Regions from separate parts of the Streptomyces sp. V3I8 genome, predicted to be linked through region 2. Evidence: predicted binding sites of a transcription regulator. Region 2 holds the regulator's gene; the other holds the start of a gene.
The links. Region 2 encodes HspR, which represses chaperone genes until heat shock. Its sites were predicted from a motif close to TTGAGNNNNNNNNNCTCAA; they were not measured.
Positions count from the first base shown of each region.

Region 1 (9,997 bases), 1.7 Mb from region 2:
GAGCATCACCTCGCCGCTCTCCAGGAGCCAGCCCGAGACCTCCACGGGGATGTCGGGCGGCGAGAACGACGAGGCGTTCTCGAGGAGTTCGGCCACCAGGTGGCTGATGTCGTCCGCCGCGAACCCGGCGAGGTGCGCGTGCGGCGGCAGGGCGGAGATGCGCACGCGCTCGTACCGCTCGACCTCGCTGACGGCCGCGCGGACGACGTCGACCAGCGGGACGGGCCCGGGGTGCTGGTGGCCGTGTTCGGCGCCCGCGAGGACCAGCAGGTTCTCGCTGTGGCGGCGCATGACGGTGGCGAAGTGGTCGAGCCGGAACAGGGTCGCGAGGCGCTCGGGGTCCTGCTCGCGCTGCTCCAGGCCCTCGATGACGCCGAGCTGGCGCTCGACCAGGCCCAGGGTGCGCAGGGCGAGGCTGACGAAGGTGCCGTGGATGCTCTGCCGGACCTGCGCCAGGTTCGTCGTGGCCTCGGCGAGCTCGGTACGGAACCGGTCGCGCTCGTCGGCCATCTTCTGGCGCTGGGCGATGAGGTGCTTGCGGTCGCCCTCCAGGGTGGCGAACCGCTCGTTCAGCGCGACGGCGTGCGCGTGGAGCGCGTTGACGGAGTTCACGACCTGGGCGAACTCGTCCTTGCGGCCGGTGAACCTGACCGGCTCCCCGGTGCCGGGGTCGGCGGCGAGGCGCGCGGAGCCGCGGCGCAGGACGGACAGCGGGCGCGTGAGCGACCGGGCCATCCCCGTGGCGACACCGACGGCGAGCAGCATCAGCGCGCCGAGGACCGCGATCCGGATCTCCAGTGCGGTGACGTCGTCGTCGCGCAGCGCGGCCAGGTCCTTGGCGCGCTGCGTGTTGAGGGATGCCTCGACGCCGCGCATCGACTCGACCCGGGCGGAGAGCGCCGCGTCCAGCTTCTTGGTGCTGGTGGCCAGTTCGGAGTCGGAGAGCGTCGGCCGGTCGGCCAGGTTCGCCAGGTACTTCTCGGCGGCCGTGACGTCGGGCCCGTTGACCGTGGAGTCGTACGAGGCGCGGTCGGCCTTCGGTGCCGTGCCGGCGAAGTCGGCGAGGGCCGCCTGCTCGCGGACGTTGGCCTGCTGGGCCGCGGCGGTGAGCGCGTCGCGTTCCTTGGTCTGGGCGGCCGACGACGTGGTCGTGGTCGTGGGCAGACCCGTGACCGGGTCGGTGGTGGTCTGCGTGCTGGTGGGCACGCTCAGCGCCGCGAGGAGCAGGCCGCGGGCCGAGGCGGCCTGCTGGACGGCGGTGTCGAGGTCGGCGAGGGCGTGCGCGCCGGAGCCCGCGCGGGGCGGGAGGTCCTCGGCCAGGTCCTCGGCGAGCCGGTGGAGCTCGGTGAGGACGGCCGAATACGCCCGGTGCGCTTCGAGGGCACCGCTCTCGCCGGTGAGCGCCGCCCTGCGGACGGCGGCGATGCCGTCGAGCGTCTCCACGAAGGACTCGGGGGCCTCCGCCTCGACGGCTTCCACGCGCAGCTCGTCCACCTGGCGGTCCACGCGGGCGCTGCGGCGCTCGGAGGGGCCCTGGCCCTTGGGCCGGCCGGCCGCGAGGTAGGAGGTGACCTCGTCGCGTTCGTCGGCCAGCGAGTGGGCGAGGGCCAGGGCGTCCCGGGTCCGCCCGGCCGACGTCACCAGGTTCTGGGAGTCGTTCAGCTCCCCGGAGGCGGCGATCACGGACGGAGCGCCCGCCCCCGCGATCGCGGCCGCCACCACGGCGACGGCGACGATCAGTCGATTGCGTACGTGTGTGGGACGACCGCGTCCAGCGGGGTCCGGGGTGTTCTGCGGTGCCGGTGTGTTCGTGGTGTGCCCGGAGGCTTCACCCAAGGCCGACTGCCTGCCCTTGCGCCGAGGCCGCGTTTTCTGCACCGGTGCTCGCATTCTTGACTCGTGTCCCCATGGGCCCGGGTGACGAACCGTCAACTCGCTGGTCGTCCCGGTACGGCTCCCGACCTTCCCAGTGCCGGTGGGCAGTGGTCGCGCATCGCCTGACCCGCCACACGAAGGAGTGAACATCGCCGACGAGCGGCCGGGCAAGTTCCGGCGGCGCACGCGACACCCTTGCACGGCAGGCCGGTTGGACGTCCACCGGGACCGGTGGCAAGATTCGCCGCCACGTTCCACCAGAGCCGGTAATACGCCGCAAAACAGGCGCCTGACCTGCTGGTCCCGGTCAATTCGAGGCCGGCCGCCGACCCTTGGCGAAGCGTGTGAAGGGCTCGTGCAGACTGACCGGATGCGCTCGGAACTGATCTCGGTACCCGGTGACCCCGCCCGCCCCGACGAGGACTACGCGTCCGTAGGACTTCCGGCTTCCGGGCAAGGCGGTTCGATCGTCGTCCTGGACGGTGTGACGCCGCCCGCGAGCGACCCCGACTGCCTCCATTCCGTCCCGTGGTTCACCGCCAGACTCGGTGGCGCACTGGGGGAACTGTCCGTTTCACGGCGGGATCTGACGCTGGCCGAGATCCTGTCCCGCGCCATCACGCGTACCGCCGACGCGCACCGGACAACTTGTGACCTTTCTCACCCGCGTACCCCGCAGGCGACCGTGGTGCTGGCCCGCTGGTCACCGGAGTCCGTCGAGTACCTGGTCCTCTCCGACTCGGTGCTCCTCGTCGGGTCCCCCTCCGGCGCGGTGACCGCCGTCCTCGACGACCGCCTCGCCCGCGTCCCACGCGCCCTGCTGACCTCGCACGCCGTGGTCGACTCGACCCTGCGCAACAAGGAGGACGGCTTCTTCACGGCCGCGGCGGACCCCGCGGTCGCGGCCCTCGCCGTCACGGGCAGCCTTCCCCGCTCCGAGGTCCACACCCTGACCGCCCTCACGGACGGCGCGGCCCGCTGGGTGGAGAAGTTCGACGAGGGCACCTGGACGGACCTGGCCGCCCTGGTCCGCAAGGAGGGCGCCGAGTCCCTGATCACCCGGGTACGCGCGCTGGAACGGGCGGACACGGACAGGAAGCTCCTGGGCACCTCGAAGACCCACGACGACGCCACGGTCGTACACGTGGAACTGTGAACGACACGAGGGCGCCCTCTTCAGGGACACGGGCCACCACGCGCCCGGTACACGCCCCGCCCTTCCAGGGGCGCGGGGAACTGCGCGACCGGCCACGACGGACCGGCACCCGACCACCACGCCCCTCCACTCCCACTCCCTCCCCTCCCCGGAGGACCTAGCCCTCCACCCCGCGGTTCAACCGCTGGAGCAGCCGCGCGAGCTCCGCCACTTCCTCCCGGTCCCAGTTGGCGAGCTCACTCACGTACCGCGCCCGCCGGGCGTCCCGCACGGTCCGGAACCGCTCCCGCCCCACGTCGGTGAGGTGCACCAGCCAGGCCCGCCCGTCCGCGGGGTCCGGCTCCCGGGCGACCAGCCCGATCTCCTCCAGCGCCCGCAGCTGCCGCGACATCGTGGCCTTGCCGACCCCGATGTACCCGGCCAGCTCGGTGGCCCGCTGCCGCCCCCGCTCCTCCAGCCGCACGAGGAGCCCGTACGCGGAGGACTCCAGGTCGGGATGGACCTCACGGACCATCTCGCCGGAGGACGCCCGGGCCCGCCGCAGGAGCACGGTCAACTCCCGTTCGAGCGCCAGGAACTCCTGGTCCACGCCACCGTCCGGGCCGCCGGATTCCGTCCGGTGCCCCTCGCCGTTACCGCCCTCGTGCACGTCAGCACCCATGACCCGGTTTCCCGATCCTGAAAGTTTCCGCCAAAGACCGCCATTGCCGCAGCTCGGCCAGTATTTCGCAGGAACAGACCAGCGGCAGCCTCCGGACTCTCTTTCCGCCGTCCGCCCCGGTACGTAGCTCCTCCACCGAGCACTCTCATGACATGCTCACGCCAATCCCACCGGACTCCACCACCAGGCCCCACCGGGCCCCACCGCCTTTTCGGAGGCACGCACATGTCCGTGCACAGATCCGGAACGGCTGCGGGCGGCCGACGTCCTGCCCCGCGGCGCCCACCACTTCGCGACCCCCGACACCACGGGCGGCGCCGGCCGACGGCTGACGTTCTCGCGCCCCGTGTACGCGGAAGGCCCGGGCCCCTCACGAAGAGGGGTCCGGGCCCTACCCGACCGGTGGCGTCCGTCACTGCGCCACCGGAGCTTCGGCCGTGCGGCTCACGCCGCCACCGGGACCTCCGTCGCCGCGCCACTGGTCGCCGGCGCGAGCGCCAGTTCCAGGACCTGGCGGACGTCCGTCACCGCGTGGACGTCGAGCTTCTCCAGGACCTCGGCCGGGACGTCGTCCAGGTCGGCCTCGTTGCGCTTGGGGATGATCACCGTGGTGACACCCGCCCGGTGCGCGGCGAGCAGCTTCTGCTTGACGCCCCCGATCGGCAGCACCCGGCCGGTGAGCGAGACCTCACCGGTCATGGCCACGTCCGTGCGGACCAGGCGGCCCGACAGGAGTGAGGCCAGTGCCGTCGTCATCGTGACACCCGCGCTCGGACCGTCCTTCGGCACCGCGCCCGCCGGGAAGTGGATGTGCACACCCCGGTCCTTCAGGTCGGCGACCGGCAGTTCCAGCTCGGCGCCGTGGGAGCGCAGGAAGGAGAGCGCGATCTGCGCCGACTCCTTCATCACGTCACCCAGCTGACCGGTGAGGGTCAGGCCCGCCGCGCCCGTCTCCGGGTCGGCCAGGGACGCCTCGACGAACAGGACGTCACCGCCCGCGCCGGTGACCGCGAGGCCCGTCGCCACCCCGGGCACCGCCGTGCGGCGCTCGGCCGGGTCCTGGGCGGACTCGGGCACGTGGTGCGGCCTGCCGATCAGCGCGCGCAGGTCGTCCGCGCCGACCGTGAACGGCAGCTCCCGCTCACCGAGTTCGTGCTGCGCCGCGACCTTGCGGAGCAGCCGTGCGACGGACCGCTCCAGATTGCGTACGCCCGCCTCACGGGTGTACTCGCCGGCCAGTTTGCGCAGCGCGCTCTCGTCGAGGGTGACCTCGGCCTGCTCCAGACCGGCCCGCTCCAGCTGGCGCGGGAGCAGGTGGTCGCGCGCGATGACGACCTTCTCGTCCTCGGTGTAGCCGTCGAGCCGCACCAGTTCCATGCGGTCGAGCAGCGCCTCCGGGATGGCCTCCAGCACGTTGGCGGTGGTGAGGAAGACGACGTCGCTCAGGTCGAGCTCGACCTCCAGGTAGTGGTCCCGGAAGGTGTGGTTCTGGGCCGGGTCGAGAACTTCGAGGAGGGCGGCGGCCGGGTCGCCCCGGAAGTCGGAGCCCACCTTGTCGATCTCGTCGAGCAGGACCACCGGGTTCATGGACCCGGCCTCCTTGATGGCGCGCACGATCCGGCCGGGCAGCGCGCCGACGTACGTACGCCGGTGGCCGCGGATCTCCGCCTCGTCCCGTACGCCGCCGAGGGCGACGCGGACGAACTTGCGGCCCATGGCGTGCGCGACGGACTCGCCGAGAGAGGTCTTGCCGACGCCGGGCGGCCCGACGAGCGCGAGCACGGCGCCGCCGCGACGCCCGCCCACGACCCCCAGCCCGCGGTCGTTGCGGCGCTTGCGGACCGCCAGGTACTCGGTGATCCGCTCCTTCACGTCGTCCAGGCCGGCGTGCTCGGCGTCGAGGACCGCTCGGGCGGCCCGGATGTCGTACCCGGCGGCGCTGTCGTCGGTGCGCTCGTTCCACGGCAGTTCGAGCACGGTGTCGAGCCAGGTGCGGATCCAGGAGCCCTCGGGCGACTGGTCGCTGGAGCGCTCCAGCTTCTCGACCTCCTTGAGCGCGGCCTCGCGGACCTTCTCGGGGAGGTCGGCGGCCTCGACGCGGGCCCGGTAGTCGTCGGACTCCTCGCCCTCGGCCTCGCCGTTCAGCTCGCGCAGCTCCTTGCGCACGGCCTCCAGCTGCCGCCGCAGCAGGAACTCCCGCTGCTGCTTGTCCACACCTTCCTGTACGTCCTTGGCGATGGACTCGGCCACGTCCTGCTCGGCGAGGTGCTCGCGCAGGTGCTCGGTGGCGAGCTTCAGCCGGGCCACCGGGTCGGTGGTCTCCAGCAGCTCGACCTTCTGGGCGGTCGTCAGGAACGGCGAGTAGCCGCTGTTGTCGGCGAGGGCGGCCACGTCGTCGATCTGCTGGACGCGGTCCACGACCTGCCAGGCGGCACGCTTCTTCAGCCAGTTGGTGGCCAGCGCCTTGTACTCCTTGACCAGCTCGGTCACGGAGCCGGGCAGCGGGTCCGGCACGGTCTCCTCGACCTGGACGCCCTCCACCCACAGGGCGGCGCCGGGACCGGTCGTACCGGCTCCCACCCGCACCCGGGCGCGGCCGCGGATCAGGGCGCCGGGGTCGCCGTCGGCGAGGCGCCCCACCTGCTCGACCGTGCCGAGCACGCCCGTGTTCGCGTACGTGCCGTCGATCCGCGGAACAAGCAGCACCTTCGGCTTGCTGGCACCGGTGGAACGGGCGGCGGCCTGCGCGGCCTCGACCGCGGCGCGCACATCGGCGTCGTTCAGGTCCAGGGGCACCACCATGCCGGGCAGCACGACCTCGTCGTCGAGCGGCAGCACGGGCAGAGTGAGCGGTTCGGACGTCAAAGCCATGATTACCCCTTCGGCATTCAAGTTGAGCTATGCCGACTCAATGCACGTGAGCCCGTGAATGTTCCCCGAACGCTGTTCGCTGTGAGCGATCGCTCCTGCCGCGGCGCGCCGTCCGGCCCGGCGAAAACCGGCTGCCCGGCCCGGGCGGACTTGCCAGGATGGCCCCATGACCACCTCGTACGCCGCGCCCCATGACAGTCCCGTAGTCATCGACCGCCGCGAGGGACCGTACGGAGAGATCGTGCTGCGGCGGCACGGCGCGCTGCTGCAGATCATCGCCAACGGGTGCTTCCTCATGGACACCTCCGACGGCCGCTCGGAGCGGCTGCTGGTCGACGCCGCGCTCGGCGCGCTGGACGGGCGCACCGCGCCGGACGTACTGATCGGCGGTCTCGGCGTCGGCTTCTCCCTCGCCCACGCGGCGGCCGAGCCCCGCTGGGGCCGCATCGCCGTGGTCGAGCGGGAACGGGCGGTCATCGACTGGCACCGCTCGGGGCCCCTCGCCGAGTTGTCGGCAAACGCGCTCGCGGACCCGCGCACCGAGATCATCGAGGCGGATCTCGTCACACACGTCAATGAGACATCCGACACGTACGACGTACTGTGCCTCGACATCGACAACGGACCCGAGTGGACCGTCACGGAGGGCAACGAAAGCCTCTACTCCGGTGGCGGACTCGCCGCGTGCGCGCGGGTGTTGAAGCCCGGCGGGATACTCGCCGTCTGGTCGGCCAGACCTTCGCCTGATTTTGCAAGTACCTTGCAGAATGCCGGGTTCCGGCAGGTGCGTACCGAAGAGATCCCGGTTGCCCGAGGCGTTCCGGACGTGGTGCATCTCGCGGTAAGACCTGGATAGCCGAGCGGCGGTCACTGCCCGTACCCTGCTGCTCTGACGCCGATCATTCAAGCGTCAAGCGCAGTCATGGAATCACCCCACTGGTTCCGGAAAGCACACGTAGGGGCGGGCGATGGAGCAGACACACACCTCGCACAACGGCACGGCGGCCACGCCGGGCGCTCAACGCCGGGTGCTGGTGGTCGAGGACGATCCGACGATCGTCGACGCCATCGCCGCCCGGCTGCGCGCCGAAGGGTTCCTCGTGCAAACAGCGAGTGACGGACCGGCCGCCGTGGACACGGCCGAGGCATGGCAGCCCGACCTGTTGATCCTCGACATCATGCTGCCGGGTTTCGACGGCCTGGAGGTCTGCCGGCGCGTCCAGGCGGCCCGCCCGGTGCCGGTCATGATGCTCACCGCGCGCGACGACGAGACGGACATGCTGGTCGGGCTCGGCGTGGGCGCCGACGACTACATGACGAAACCGTTCTCCATGCGTGAGCTGGCCGCGCGTGTGCACGTTCTGTTGCGGCGGGTGGAGCGGGCCGCGCTGGCCGCGTCCACGCCCCGTTCCGGCATCCTGCGCCTCGGTGAGCTGGAGATCGACCACGCACAGCGCCGGGTGCGGGTGCGTTCCGAGGACGTGCACCTGACGCCGACCGAGTTCGACCTGCTGGTCTGCCTGGCCAACACCCCGCGCGCGGTGCTCTCCCGCGAGCAGTTGCTGGCCGAGGTGTGGGACTGGGCGGACGCGTCCGGCACCCGGACCGTGGACAGCCACATCAAGGCCCTGCGCCGGAAGATCGGCGCCGAACGGATCCGTACGGTGCACGGCGTGGGCTACGCGCTGGAGACCCCGACGCCCTAAAGTCGGGCACCCTGACCGAGGGGACTGGTGTGATGAGGGGTCGCGGCGTACTGCGCGGGCGCGTCAAGGCGGGCGCGGGGCCGGTGACCGGCCCGGCCGACGGTGCGGGATTCCCCGGCGCGGAGTCCTCTGGCACCGGATCCCCCGGCACGGGTCCGGCCCAGGTCACCGGTACGGCGGCCCCCGGCACGCCGCCGGGCACGGTCTCCGGTTCCGGTTCCTGGGGGGACGTACGGCCCTTCTCCATCAAGACGAAACTCGGCACGCTGGTCGTCGTCTCGGTCTTCATCACCACGGGCCTGCTGATGATCGCGGTGCGCACCGAGACCGAGCTGCGCTTCATCACGGTCTTCTCGATGATCGCCACCCTGCTGATCACCCAGTTCGTGGCGCACTCGATCACCGCCCCGCTGGACGAGATGAGCACCGTCGCGCGGGGCATCTCGCACGGCGACTACACGCGCCGGGTCAGGGGCGCCGACCGCCGGGACGAGCTGGGCGACCTGGCCCAGACGATCAACCGCATGGCCGACGACCTGGAGGCCCAGGAGCGCCAGCGCAAGGAGCTCGTGGCGAACGTCTCGCACGAGCTGCGCACCCCCATCGCGGGCCTGCGCGCGGTCCTGGAGAACGTGGTGGACGGGGTGTCCGCCGCCGACCCCGAGACGATGCGCACGGCCCTGAAGCAGACCGAGCGGCTGGGGCGCCTGGTGGAGACGCTGCTCGACCTCTCCCGCCTGGACAGCGGCGTCGTACCGCTGCGCAAGCGGCGCTTCGAGGTGTGGCCGTACCTGTCCGGCGTACTGAAGGAGGCCAACATGGTGGCCTCCGCGCGCGCGGGCATCGCCTCCGGTTCCGGCAGCCACACGCGCACCGACGTCCACCTGCACCTCGACGTGTCCCCGCCGGAGCTGACCGCGCACGTGGACCCGGAACGGATCCACCAGGTCGTCGCCAACCTCATCGACAACGCGGTCAAACACAGCCCGCCGCACGGCCGGGTCACGGTGCGGGCCCGGCGCGGCGACGGCCCCGAGTCCCTGGACCTGGAGGTCCTGGACGAGGGCCCCGGCATCCCGCGCTCGGAGTGGCACCGGGTCTTCGAGCGGTTCAACCGCGGCGGGGTCGTCGCGCCGCACGGCCCGGGCAGCGACGGCGGTACGGGCCTCGGGCTCGCGATCGCCCGCTGGGCGGTGGATCTGCACGGTGGCCGGATCGGCGTGGCCGAATCCGAGCGGGGCTGCCGGATCCAGGTCACCCTTCCGGGAGTGCCCTCGCCGGACAGGTTGACGTAGGGTTCGAAGCGAGAGCCCAAGATCCACGTGATCGGGCAGCAGGACACGTGTCATCGCGCGTTCCTCGCACGGAAACCGGCCGTTCGCGGTCGTGATCCCGGGCCGGCGCGTCCGTTCGGTATCGGAACCCCGCTTGTTTCCCGCCATTTCCACCCCCGAAACACGCGATTCGATGTGACTTACGCGACGATGACCATGCCCGGCCTGACCTAGGCGGTCCGGGGGGCGTAGCCTTTATTCCCGCTGTCCATCACCTTGTGAAGCGGAAGAGGGCGGTTGCCGCCGTGTCGCCACAGTCCCCCAGTAACTCGAGCATCTCGACCGATGACCAAGCCGCCGGGAAGAACCCCGCGGCCGCTTTCGGACCCAACGAGTGGCTCGTCGATGAGATCTATCAGCAGTACCTCCAGGACCCGAATTCGGTAGACCGAGC
Region 1 is NZ_JAUSZL010000002.1:2,966,718-2,976,714, forward strand. Features, by position in the region: gene QFZ75_RS12900 (nitrate- and nitrite sensing domain-containing protein) at 1-1,890, opposite strand, end outside; gene QFZ75_RS12905 (hypothetical protein) at 2,246-3,031, shown strand; gene QFZ75_RS12910 (MarR family winged helix-turn-helix transcriptional regulator) at 3,189-3,680, opposite strand; gene lon (endopeptidase La) at 4,137-6,563, opposite strand; gene QFZ75_RS12920 (spermidine synthase) at 6,730-7,419, shown strand; gene QFZ75_RS12925 (response regulator transcription factor) at 7,532-8,269, shown strand; gene QFZ75_RS12930 (ATP-binding protein) at 8,302-9,564, shown strand; gene QFZ75_RS12935 (multifunctional oxoglutarate decarboxylase/oxoglutarate dehydrogenase thiamine pyrophosphate-binding subunit/dihydrolipoyllysine-residue succinyltransferase subunit) at 9,849-9,997, shown strand, end outside.
Region 1: a site for HspR is predicted at 6,586-6,604, ahead of lon (endopeptidase La). Genes of this name have one in related genera too.

Region 2 (9,997 bases):
CTGGCCGAGGTGTGGAACACCCCGCGCCTGGTGGGCCGCGCCCTGCGGGTGCTCGGCACGGCGACCGGGGGGCGCCGCGGCCTGGACCTCGCGGAGCGGGCCGTACGCATGCTGCGGGACGCCGCCGTCGAGCCGGAACTGATCCCCGCGCTGATCGCGCAGGGCCGCCAGCTCGCGGCCGCCGGCGACCGGGCCCGCGCCCGCGACCGCCTGCGGGAGGCGGCCGAGCGCGCGGAGCGGCTGGGCGCCGTACGGCTGCGGGCCGCGGCCGAGGAGGCCCTGCGCGGGAGCGGCGCCCGTCGCACCACGACGGCGCGCACCGGCTCGGACGCGCTCACCGCGAGCGAGCGCCGCATCGCCGAGCTGGCCGCCGGCGGCCGCACGAACACGGAGATCGGGGACCTGCTGCACCTCGCGCGCCGCACCGTCGAGACCCATCTGACCAGCACGTACAAGAAGTTGGGCATCCGCGGGCGGGCCGAACTGCCGGCCGCGCTGAACCGCCGCCCGGACAGGTGAAAGCAAGGAGGCGAAGGCGGACATGCGGTGCGCGGACACACGGATACCGCTTTGCGGCGCCCCGCTCCGGCCGCCCGCACCGAACCGGTGCCGACACGACGTGAGACCCCCGTCGACGTACCCGCCGCGCGCGCCGTGATCGCGGCGGCCTTCGCGGGTCCGGACACCCCCGGCCCCCGGGACCCGGTGGAGGCCACCCTGCTCGACGCGCTGCGGACCTGCGGCGGCTGGCTGCCGGAGCTGTCGTTCGTCGCGGTCCAGGAGAAGGCCGGCGGGAAGGCCAACGGGAAGACCGGCGAGAAGACCGGTGAGGAGGCCGGTGAGAAGACCGGTGAGGAGGAGGTCACCGGGCACGTCGTCTGCACACGCGGACACGCCGACGGCGTACCGGCCCTGGCCCTGGGCCTGGGCCCGATCGGCGTGCGCCCCGACCACCAGCGCCACGGCACCGGCCTCGCCCTGATGCACGCGGTGCTCGGCGCCGCTGGCGCCCCTGGGCGAACCGCTCGTCGCCCTGCTCGGCAGCCCCGCCTGCTACGGCCGCTTCGGACAGTTTCCGGCCTGGCACCAAGCTGGGCGTCCTGCCGCCCGACCCCGCCTGGGGCGCGTACTTCCAGGTCCGCACCCTGACGGCGTACGAGCCGGCGCTGCGCGGCACATTCGCCTACGCGGAGCCGTTCGACCACGTCTGGGACGAGAGCCGCCCCTCCCACCAGGACTCGGGGGAGGGGCGGCTCGCGGCTGTCCGGCTACTTGACCGGTTCCGGCTGCGGCTCGCTCTCCGTCTCGGCCGTGCCCGCCGGGGGCTCGTCCGCGGAGGTCTTCACGGAGTCGAGCAGGAGCTGGGCCACGTCCACGACCTGCACGGACTCCTTGGCCTTCCCGTCGTTCTTCTTGCCGTTGACCGAGTCGGTCAGCATGACCAGGCAGAACGGGCAGGCGGTGGAGACGATGTCCGGGTCGAGGGACAGGGCCTCGTCGACGCGCTCGTTGTTGATGCGCTTGCCGATCCGCTCCTCCATCCACATCCGCGCGCCGCCGGCGCCGCAGCAGAAGCCGCGCTCCTTGTGGCGGTGCATCTCCTGCTGACGCAGGCCCGGGACGGCGGACATGATCTCGCGCGGCGGCGTGTAGATCTTGTTGTGCCGGCCCAGGTAGCACGGGTCGTGGTAGGTGATGAGGCCCTCGACCGGGGTGACGGGGACCAGCTTGCCCTCGTCGATGAGGTGCTGGAGCAGCTGGGTGTGGTGGATGACCTCGTAGTCGCCGCCGAGCTGCGGGTACTCGTTGCCCAGGGTGTTGAGGCAGTGCGGGCAGGTCGCGACGATCTTCTTCGCGGCCTTCGGCTTCCTGGACTCGGCGGTGACCTTGCCGTCGTCGTCCATCTCCTCGCCGAAGGCGGCGTTGAGGGACATGACGTTCTCCATGCCGAGCTCCTGGAACAGGGGCTCGTTGCCCAGGCGGCGGGCGGAGTCACCGGTGCACTTCTCGTCGCCGCCCATGATGGCGAAGCTGACGCCCGCCATGTGCAGCAGCTCGGCGAAGGCCTTGGTGGTCTTCTTGGCCCGGTCCTCCAGGGCGCCCGCGCAGCCGACCCAGTACAGGTACTCGACCTCGGTGAGGTCCTCGAGGTCGCGGCCGACGACCGGGATCTCGAAGTCGACCTCCTTGGTCCACTCCAGGCGCTGCTTCTTGGCCAGCCCCCAGGGGTTGCCCTTCTTCTCCAGGTTCTTGAGCATCGTCCCGGCCTCGGACGGGAAGGCGCTCTCGATCATGACCTGGTAGCGGCGCATGTCGACGATGTGGTCGATGTGCTCGATGTCGACCGGGCACTGCTCCACGCAGGCACCGCAGGTGGTGCAGGACCACAGGACGTCGGGGTCGATGACCCCGTTCTCCTCCAGGGTCCCGATCAGTGGGCGCTCGGCCTCGGCGAGCGCCGCGGCGGGCACGTCCTTGAGCTGCTCGGCGCTCGCCTTCTCGTTGCCCTCCATGTCCTTGCCGCCACCGGCGAGGAGGTAGGGGGCCTTGGCGTGCGCGTGGTCGCGCAGCGACATGATCAGCAGCTTGGGGGAGAGCGGCTTGCCGGTGTTCCAGGCCGGGCACTGCGACTGGCAGCGCCCGCACTCGGTGCAGGTGGAGAAGTCCAGCAGGCCCTTCCAGGAGAACTGCTCGACCTGGGAGACGCCGAAGACGTCGTCGTCGCCGGGGTCGGTGAAGTCGATCGGCTTGCCGCCCGACGTCATCGGCTGCAGCGCGCCCAGCGCGGTGGAACCGTCGGCGTTGCGCTTGAACCAGATGTTCGGGAAGGCCAGGAAGCGGTGCCAGGCCACGCCCATGTTGGTGTTGAGCGAGACGACGATCATCCACACGAAGGACGTGCCGATCTTGATCATCGCGACCAGGTAGACCAGGTTCTGCAGCGTGCCCACGCTCAGGCCCTTGAAGGCCAGGACCAGCGGGTACGAGGCGAAGTACCCGGCCTCGTAGCCCTCGACGTGGTGCAGGGCGCCCTCCAGGCCGCGCAGCACGTAGATGGCCAGGCCGATGGTGAGGATGACGTACTCGACGAAGTACGCCTGACCCGACTTGGAGCCCGCGAAGCGGGACTTGCGGCCGGCCCGCGAGGGCAGGCTCAGCAGCCGGATCACCATGAGCACGGCGATGCCCAGGACGGTCATCACGCCGATGAACTCGATGTACATCTCGAACGGCAGGAACTCACCGATCCACGGCAGCACCCAGTCGGCCTCGAAGAGCTGGCCGAAGGCCTGCAGCAGGGTCGGCGGCAGCGTCAGGAAGCCGACGGCCACGAACCAGTGGGCGAAACCGACGATGCCCCACCGGTTCATCCGGGTGTGACCGAGGAACTCCTTCACCAGCGTCACACTGCGCTGGTACGGGTTGTCGGTGCGGAGACCGGCGGGCACGGGCTGGCCGAGCTTGAAGTACCGGACGAACTGGCCGATGGCGCGTGCGATGAGCGCGACGCCGACCACGGTCAGGACCAGCGACACGATGATCGCGGCGAGTTGCATTTCGGGGCTCCTCGGGCCTGCGAGGTTGCATTACTGAGCGGTAGCTTACGCAGTCCTTCGAGACTACCCATTCCGCTGTCCGCACTGTAGTCAGCGACGCGGTGATCTGCGTCGCTGAGGCATGCCTGGGTACCCGCGGCGAAGCGGAGCCCTTCGGTGGGGGCGGGACCCGGCTTGTCGGCCGGGTGCCGCCCGGGTGGGGGCTTGTCGCGCAGTTCCCCGCGCCCCTCGAAAGCGGGGCTGCACCCCGGCTTTCGCCCTGAAGGGGGGTGGGGAACTGCGCGGCCCACCCCCACTGACCCGTACCCAGGTGCGGCGGGACGCGGTTTTCAGGGGCGCGGGGAACTGCGCGACCGGTCCCAACCGCCTCGCGGGCGGCGAACGACCCGCAGGTCACACCCCAACTTGCGCGTAAGCGAGAGATAAAGTTGAGCCCTCACGGCTCATCTCTGTTGACCAAGCGGCGAGCGTCATGCACACTTGAGTCCGTTCCACTCAAGTCATTGCTGGAGGAATTGAAATGGCACGTGCGGTCGGCATCGACCTGGGCACGACTAACTCCGTCGTCAGCGTTCTGGAGGGCGGTGAGCCCACCGTCATCACCAACGCCGAGGGCGCCAGGACCACGCCGTCCGTCGTCGCCTTCGCCAAGAACGGCGAGGTGCTCGTCGGCGAGGTCGCGAAGCGCCAGGCGGTCACGAACGTGGACCGGACCATCAGGTCCGTGAAGCGTCACATGGGCACGGACTGGAAGATCGAGCTCGACGGCAAGCACTTCAACCCGCAGCAGATGAGCGCCTTCATCCTGCAGAAGCTGAAGCGCGACGCCGAGGCGTACCTGGGCGAGAAGGTGGCCGACGCGGTCATCACCGTCCCGGCGTACTTCAACGACTCCGAGCGTCAGGCGACGAAGGAGGCCGGCGAGATCGCGGGCCTGAACGTCCTGCGCATCGTGAACGAGCCGACGGCCGCCGCCCTGGCGTACGGGCTCGACAAGGACGACCAGACGATCCTCGTCTTCGACCTCGGTGGCGGCACGTTCGACGTGTCCCTCCTGGAGATCGGCGACGGCGTCGTCGAGGTGAAGGCCACCAACGGTGACAACCACCTCGGTGGTGACGACTGGGACCAGCGGGTCGTCGACTACCTGGTGAAGCAGTTCCACAGCGGCCACGGCGTGGACCTGGGCAAGGACAAGATGGCCCTGCAGCGTCTGCGCGAGGCCGCCGAGAAGGCCAAGATCGAGCTGTCCTCCTCCACGGAGACCTCGATCAACCTGCCCTACATCACGGCGTCCGCCGAGGGCCCGCTGCACCTGGACGAGAAGCTCACGCGCGCCCAGTTCCAGCAGCTCACCGCCGACCTCCTGGAGCGCTGCAAGACGCCGTTCCACAACGTCATCAAGGACGCCGGCATCCAGCTGAGCGAGATCGACCACGTCGTCCTCGTCGGTGGCTCCACCCGTATGCCCGCCGTGGCCGAGCTCGTCAAGGAGCTCACCGGCGGCCAGGACGCCAACAAGGGCGTCAACCCGGACGAGGTCGTCGCCATCGGCGCCGCCCTGCAGGCCGGTGTCCTCAAGGGCGAGGTCAAGGACGTCCTGCTCCTCGACGTGACCCCGCTGTCCCTCGGCATCGAGACCAAGGGAGGGATCATGACCAAGCTCATCGAGCGCAACACCACGATCCCGACCAAGCGGTCCGAGATCTTCACGACGGCCGAGGACAACCAGCCGTCGGTGCAGATCCAGGTGTACCAGGGCGAGCGCGAGATCGCGGCGTACAACAAGAAGCTCGGGATGTTCGAGCTGACCGGTCTGCCGCCGGCCCCGCGCGGGGTCCCGCAGATCGAGGTCGCCTTCGACATCGACGCCAACGGCATCATGCACGTGACCGCGAAGGACCTCGGCACGGGCAAGGAGCAGAAGATGACCGTCACCGGCGGCTCCTCGCTGCCGAAGGACGAGGTCGACCGCATGCGCCAGGAGGCGGAGCAGTACGCGGACGAGGACCACCGCCGCCGCGAGGCAGCCGAGGCCCGCAACCAGGGCGAGCAGCTCGTCTACCAGACGGAGAAGTTCCTCAAGGACAACGAGGACAAGGTCCCCGGCGACGTCAAGACCGAGGTCGAGGCGGGCGTCGAGGAGCTGAAGGCCGCGCTGAAGGGCGAGGACACCGCCGAGATCCGTACGGCCACCGAGAAGGTCGCCGCCGTCTCCCAGAAGCTGGGCCAGGCCATGTACGCCGACGCCCAGGCCGCTCAGGGCACCGCGGGCGCCGAGGCCCCGGGCGCCGGTCCGGACGCCGGTGCCAAGGCCGCCGACGACGACGTCGTCGACGCCGAGATCGTCGACGAGGACCGTGACCGCAAGGACGGTGCCGCGTGACGGAGGAGACCCCGGGCTTCGACGAGCAGCCCGATGTCCCCTCCGGTGCCACCCCTGAAGACGCCGAGCCGAAGGCCGCCCCCTCCTCCGCGGAGGACGGGGCGGCCCGGGCCGGGGACACGGCAGCAGCTCAGTCAGCAGCTCAGATCGCAGGCCTGACGGCCCAGCTGGACCAGGTGCGCACGGCGCTCAACGAACGCACGGCGGACGTCCAGCGGCTCCAGGCCGAGTACCAGAACTACCGCCGCCGGGTCGAGCGCGACCGGATCGCGGTCAAGGAGCTCGCCATCGCGAACCTCCTGACCGAGCTCCTGCCCGTGCTCGACGACATCGGCCGCGCGCGGGAGCACGGCGAACTGGTCGGCGGCTTCAAGTCGGTGGCCGAGTCGCTGGAGACCGTCGCGGCGAAGATGGGCCTGCAGCAGTTCGGCAAGGAGGGCGAGCCCTTCGACCCGATGATCCACGAGGCACTGATGCACTCGTACGCGCCGGACGTCACGGAGACGACGTGCGTGGCGATTCTGCAGCCGGGGTACCGGTTCGGCGAGCGCACCATCCGCCCCGCGCGGGTGGCGGTGGCCGAGCCGCAGCCGGGCGCCCAGCCGGCCCAGGCCGACGAGGCGGACACGGCGGGCGCGGCGGCCGACGACAAGGAGAGCGGTGGCCCGGACGAGGGCTGACGTGACACGGACCGTACGCGCTCCCGCACGCACGGAGCACGCCGAGCGCGTACGTGAGAGTGACGTACGGAAGGAGGGGCGTCGAGGATGAGCACCAAGGACTTCATCGAGAAGGACTACTACAAGGTCCTCGGCGTCCCCAAGGACGCCACCGAGGCCGAGATCAAGAAGGCGTACCGGAAGCTCGCCCGCGAGTTCCACCCGGACGCCAACAAGGGCAACGCGAAGGCCGAGGAGCGCTTCAAGGAGATCTCCGAGGCGAACGACGTCCTCGGGGACCCCAAGAAGCGCAAGGAGTACGACGAGGCCCGCGCCCTCTTCGGCAACGGCGGCTTCCGGCCCGGACCCGGCGGGTCGGGCGGTTCCTTCAACTTCGACCTGGGGGACCTCTTCGGAGGCGGCCCCCAGGGCGGGGCACAGGGACCCGGTGGGGCCGGCGGTTTCGGCGGCGGCATAGGGGACGTCTTCGGCGGCCTCTTCAACCGCGGCGGCGCGGGCACCGGCCCCGGCGCCCGTACGCAGCCGCGGCGCGGCCAGGACATCGACACCGAGGTCACGCTCAGCTTCACGGAGGCGGTGGACGGCGCGACCGTCCCGCTCCGGATGACCTCGCAGTCGCCCTGCAAGGCCTGCTCGGGCACCGGCGACAAGAACGGCACGCCGCGCGTGTGCCCGACCTGCGTCGGCACCGGCCAGGTGGCGCGCGGCTCGGGCGGCGGGTTCTCGCTGACCGATCCGTGCCCGGACTGCAAGGGCCGCGGCCTGATCGCCGAGCACGCCTGCGCGGTGTGCAGCGGCTCGGGGCGCGCCAAGTCGTCCCGGACCATGCAGGTCCGTATCCCCGCCGGGGTGTCGGACGGCCAGCGCATCCGGCTGCGCGGCAAGGGCGCGCCGGGCGAGCGGGGCGGGCCCTCCGGTGACCTGTACGTCACCGTGCACGTGGACGCGCACCCGGTCTTCGGCCGCAAGGGCGACAACCTCACCGTCACCGTGCCCGTCACCTTCACGGAGGCGGCGCTCGGCGGCGAGATCCGCGTGCCCACGCTGGGCGGGCCCCCGGTCACCCTGAAACTGCCGCCGGGCACGCCCAACGGCCGTACGATGCGCGCCCGGGGCAAGGGCGCGGTCCGCAAGGACGGCACCCGCGGGGACCTGCTCGTCACCGTCGAGGTGAGTGTCCCGGCGGACGTGACGGGGAAGGCTCGTGACGCGCTGGAGGCGTATCGCGAGGCGACCGCGGAGGAGGATCCGCGGGCGGAGCTGTTCCAGGCCGCGAAGGGAGCATGAGGACACCATGGACGGAACCGGACGTCGTCGGCAGAACTCATTCACCGGCAGGGCTTACGAGCTGACGGAAGAAACACCGGTGTACGTCATCTCGGTGGCCGCCCAGCTGTCCGGCCTGCACCCGCAGACGCTGCGCCAGTACGACCGCCTCGGCCTGGTCTCCCCGGACCGCACGGCCGGGCGGGGCCGCCGCTACTCGGCCCGCGACATCGAACTGCTGCGCACGGTCCAGCAGTTGTCGCAGGACGAGGGCATCAACCTCGCCGGCATCAAGCGCATCATCGAGCTGGAGAACCAGGTGGCCGCGCTCCAGTCCCGGGTGGCGGAACTGCAGTCGGCCGTGGAGGGCGCGGCGGCGACGATGCAGCAGCGCGAGGCGGCGGTCCACGCCTCGTACCGCCGCGACCTGGTCCCGTACCAGGAGGTCCAACACACGAGCGCGCTGGTGGTGTGGCGCCCCAAGCGCCCACCGACGGACTGACGAACACGCGCAGGCACGGCCGGTGAAGGGGCCCGGAGGTTCACGACGAACCTCCGGGCCCCTTCACGCGGTCGGGTGTCCCGCAGTGGTGGAGCGGACGTGGTGCAGAAGCCGTGCGAGGCCCTGCGGGCCGGTGGAGAGAACGGTGTCGGGGGCGTCGCTCTCGCGGAGGCGGATCGTTCCGTCGGGGGCGGCGGCCATGTAGACACACTCGCCCTGCGGACCACCGCTGAACGTCGATTTCTGCCAGGTGAGTTCAGGCATCGAGGCCTCCTTGAAGGGTGCGGAGGACGAGAGCGGGCAGGGCGTTCTCAGCGCCGCTGCGCGACGAAGACGAACTCACGTCCGGGACGGTCGGGGGCGTCACGGACGTCTCGCACGACGAACCCCTGCGACTGCAGGTCTTCTTCGACCTCGCCCCGCTCGCGAAACCGCAGCGTCGAGTCCGAGGTCAGCACCTGCCCGTCCACGGTGAACACGTAGGTGTGGCGGAAGGACACCAGCTGCCCGCTCACCTCGGTCAGCTGGATCCAGCTCTCGACCGCGCCGGCCCCCGGGATCTCCGTCACGCTGTACGAGGCCTCGCGGTTCCACTCCTCCCAGGCGCGGCGGGCCGGATCCCGGGTCTCGAAGACCAGATGTCCGCCGGGCCGCAGCGCTTCGTGGGCGCCCCGCAGGGTCTGCTCCCATTCCCGGTCGTCGACGATCTGCTGGGCCGCGTTCGCCGTCATGGTCGCGAGGTCGACGCGCAGGTGCGGGAGTGTGGCGGCGTCACCGTGGATCCAGCGGACCCGCTCACTGCCGGGCTTGCCACGCGCCACGTCGAGCGACGCAAGCGCCGGATCGACCCCGACGACCTCGATCCCGCGCCCGGCGAGCAGCAGCGCGAACACACCGGTGCCGCAGCCGATGTCCAGGACGCGGCGCGCCTCGACCTCCTCGGCGATACGGAGGTACGGGTCGAGGTCGCTGCGGTCGGGGTCCAGGGGGTCGTAGATCGCGGCGAGGCGGGGGTGCGCGAAGGCCTCGTCAGCCATTGCCCTGCGCGCGGACGTGCTGCAGGAGTCCGGCGAGGCACTGCGGGGCGGTGGCTATGTAGAGACAGTTGCCCTGAGGGCCGCCGCTGAAGGATGACTTCTGCCAGCTCAGCTCAGGCATGCGGGTCTCCCTAGAGCGTGTAGAGAAGATGCTGGATGAGGGCCAGCGAGTCCTTTACTGAGTGTGCCGCCGGGGCCAACGATACGTCGATAGGGGCGAGGGCATTTTCGACGAGGTGATCGAACAACGCGGTGTACTCCAGCAGCTGTTCCTGCCTGGTCAAGTAGCGGGCCTCAAGCGGATTCTCGAGCAGTACGGTGCCCAACTTTGGCTCGCGGGGGATGAAGTGTGCGAAGTTCCCGCTGAGTGCCGCGTAGGCCTGGGCGCTGAACGGGTAGAGCTGGATCGTCACATGGGGCAGTCGAGCGATCTCGACCAGACGCAACAACTGCTCCCGTACGACCTCGGCGCCCCCGAAACGCATGTGCAGGGCCGCCTCGTGGATGACGGCGTGCACGGACGGCGGGTCGTCGCGCGTGAGAACGCGCTGCCGTTCCTTACGGAACCT
Region 2 is NZ_JAUSZL010000002.1:4,662,468-4,672,464, forward strand. Features, by position in the region: gene QFZ75_RS20705 (AAA family ATPase) at 1-519, shown strand, start outside; gene QFZ75_RS20710 (GNAT family N-acetyltransferase) at 607-1,149, shown strand; gene QFZ75_RS20715 ((Fe-S)-binding protein) at 1,269-3,557, opposite strand; gene dnaK (molecular chaperone DnaK) at 4,078-5,943, shown strand; gene grpE (nucleotide exchange factor GrpE) at 5,940-6,623, shown strand; gene dnaJ (molecular chaperone DnaJ) at 6,711-7,910, shown strand; gene QFZ75_RS20735 (heat shock protein transcriptional repressor HspR) at 7,918-8,391, shown strand; gene QFZ75_RS20740 (DUF397 domain-containing protein) at 8,455-8,655, opposite strand; gene QFZ75_RS20745 (bifunctional 2-polyprenyl-6-hydroxyphenol methylase/3-demethylubiquinol 3-O-methyltransferase UbiG) at 8,703-9,428, opposite strand; gene QFZ75_RS20750 (DUF397 domain-containing protein) at 9,421-9,549, opposite strand; gene QFZ75_RS20755 (DUF5753 domain-containing protein) at 9,560-9,997, opposite strand, start outside.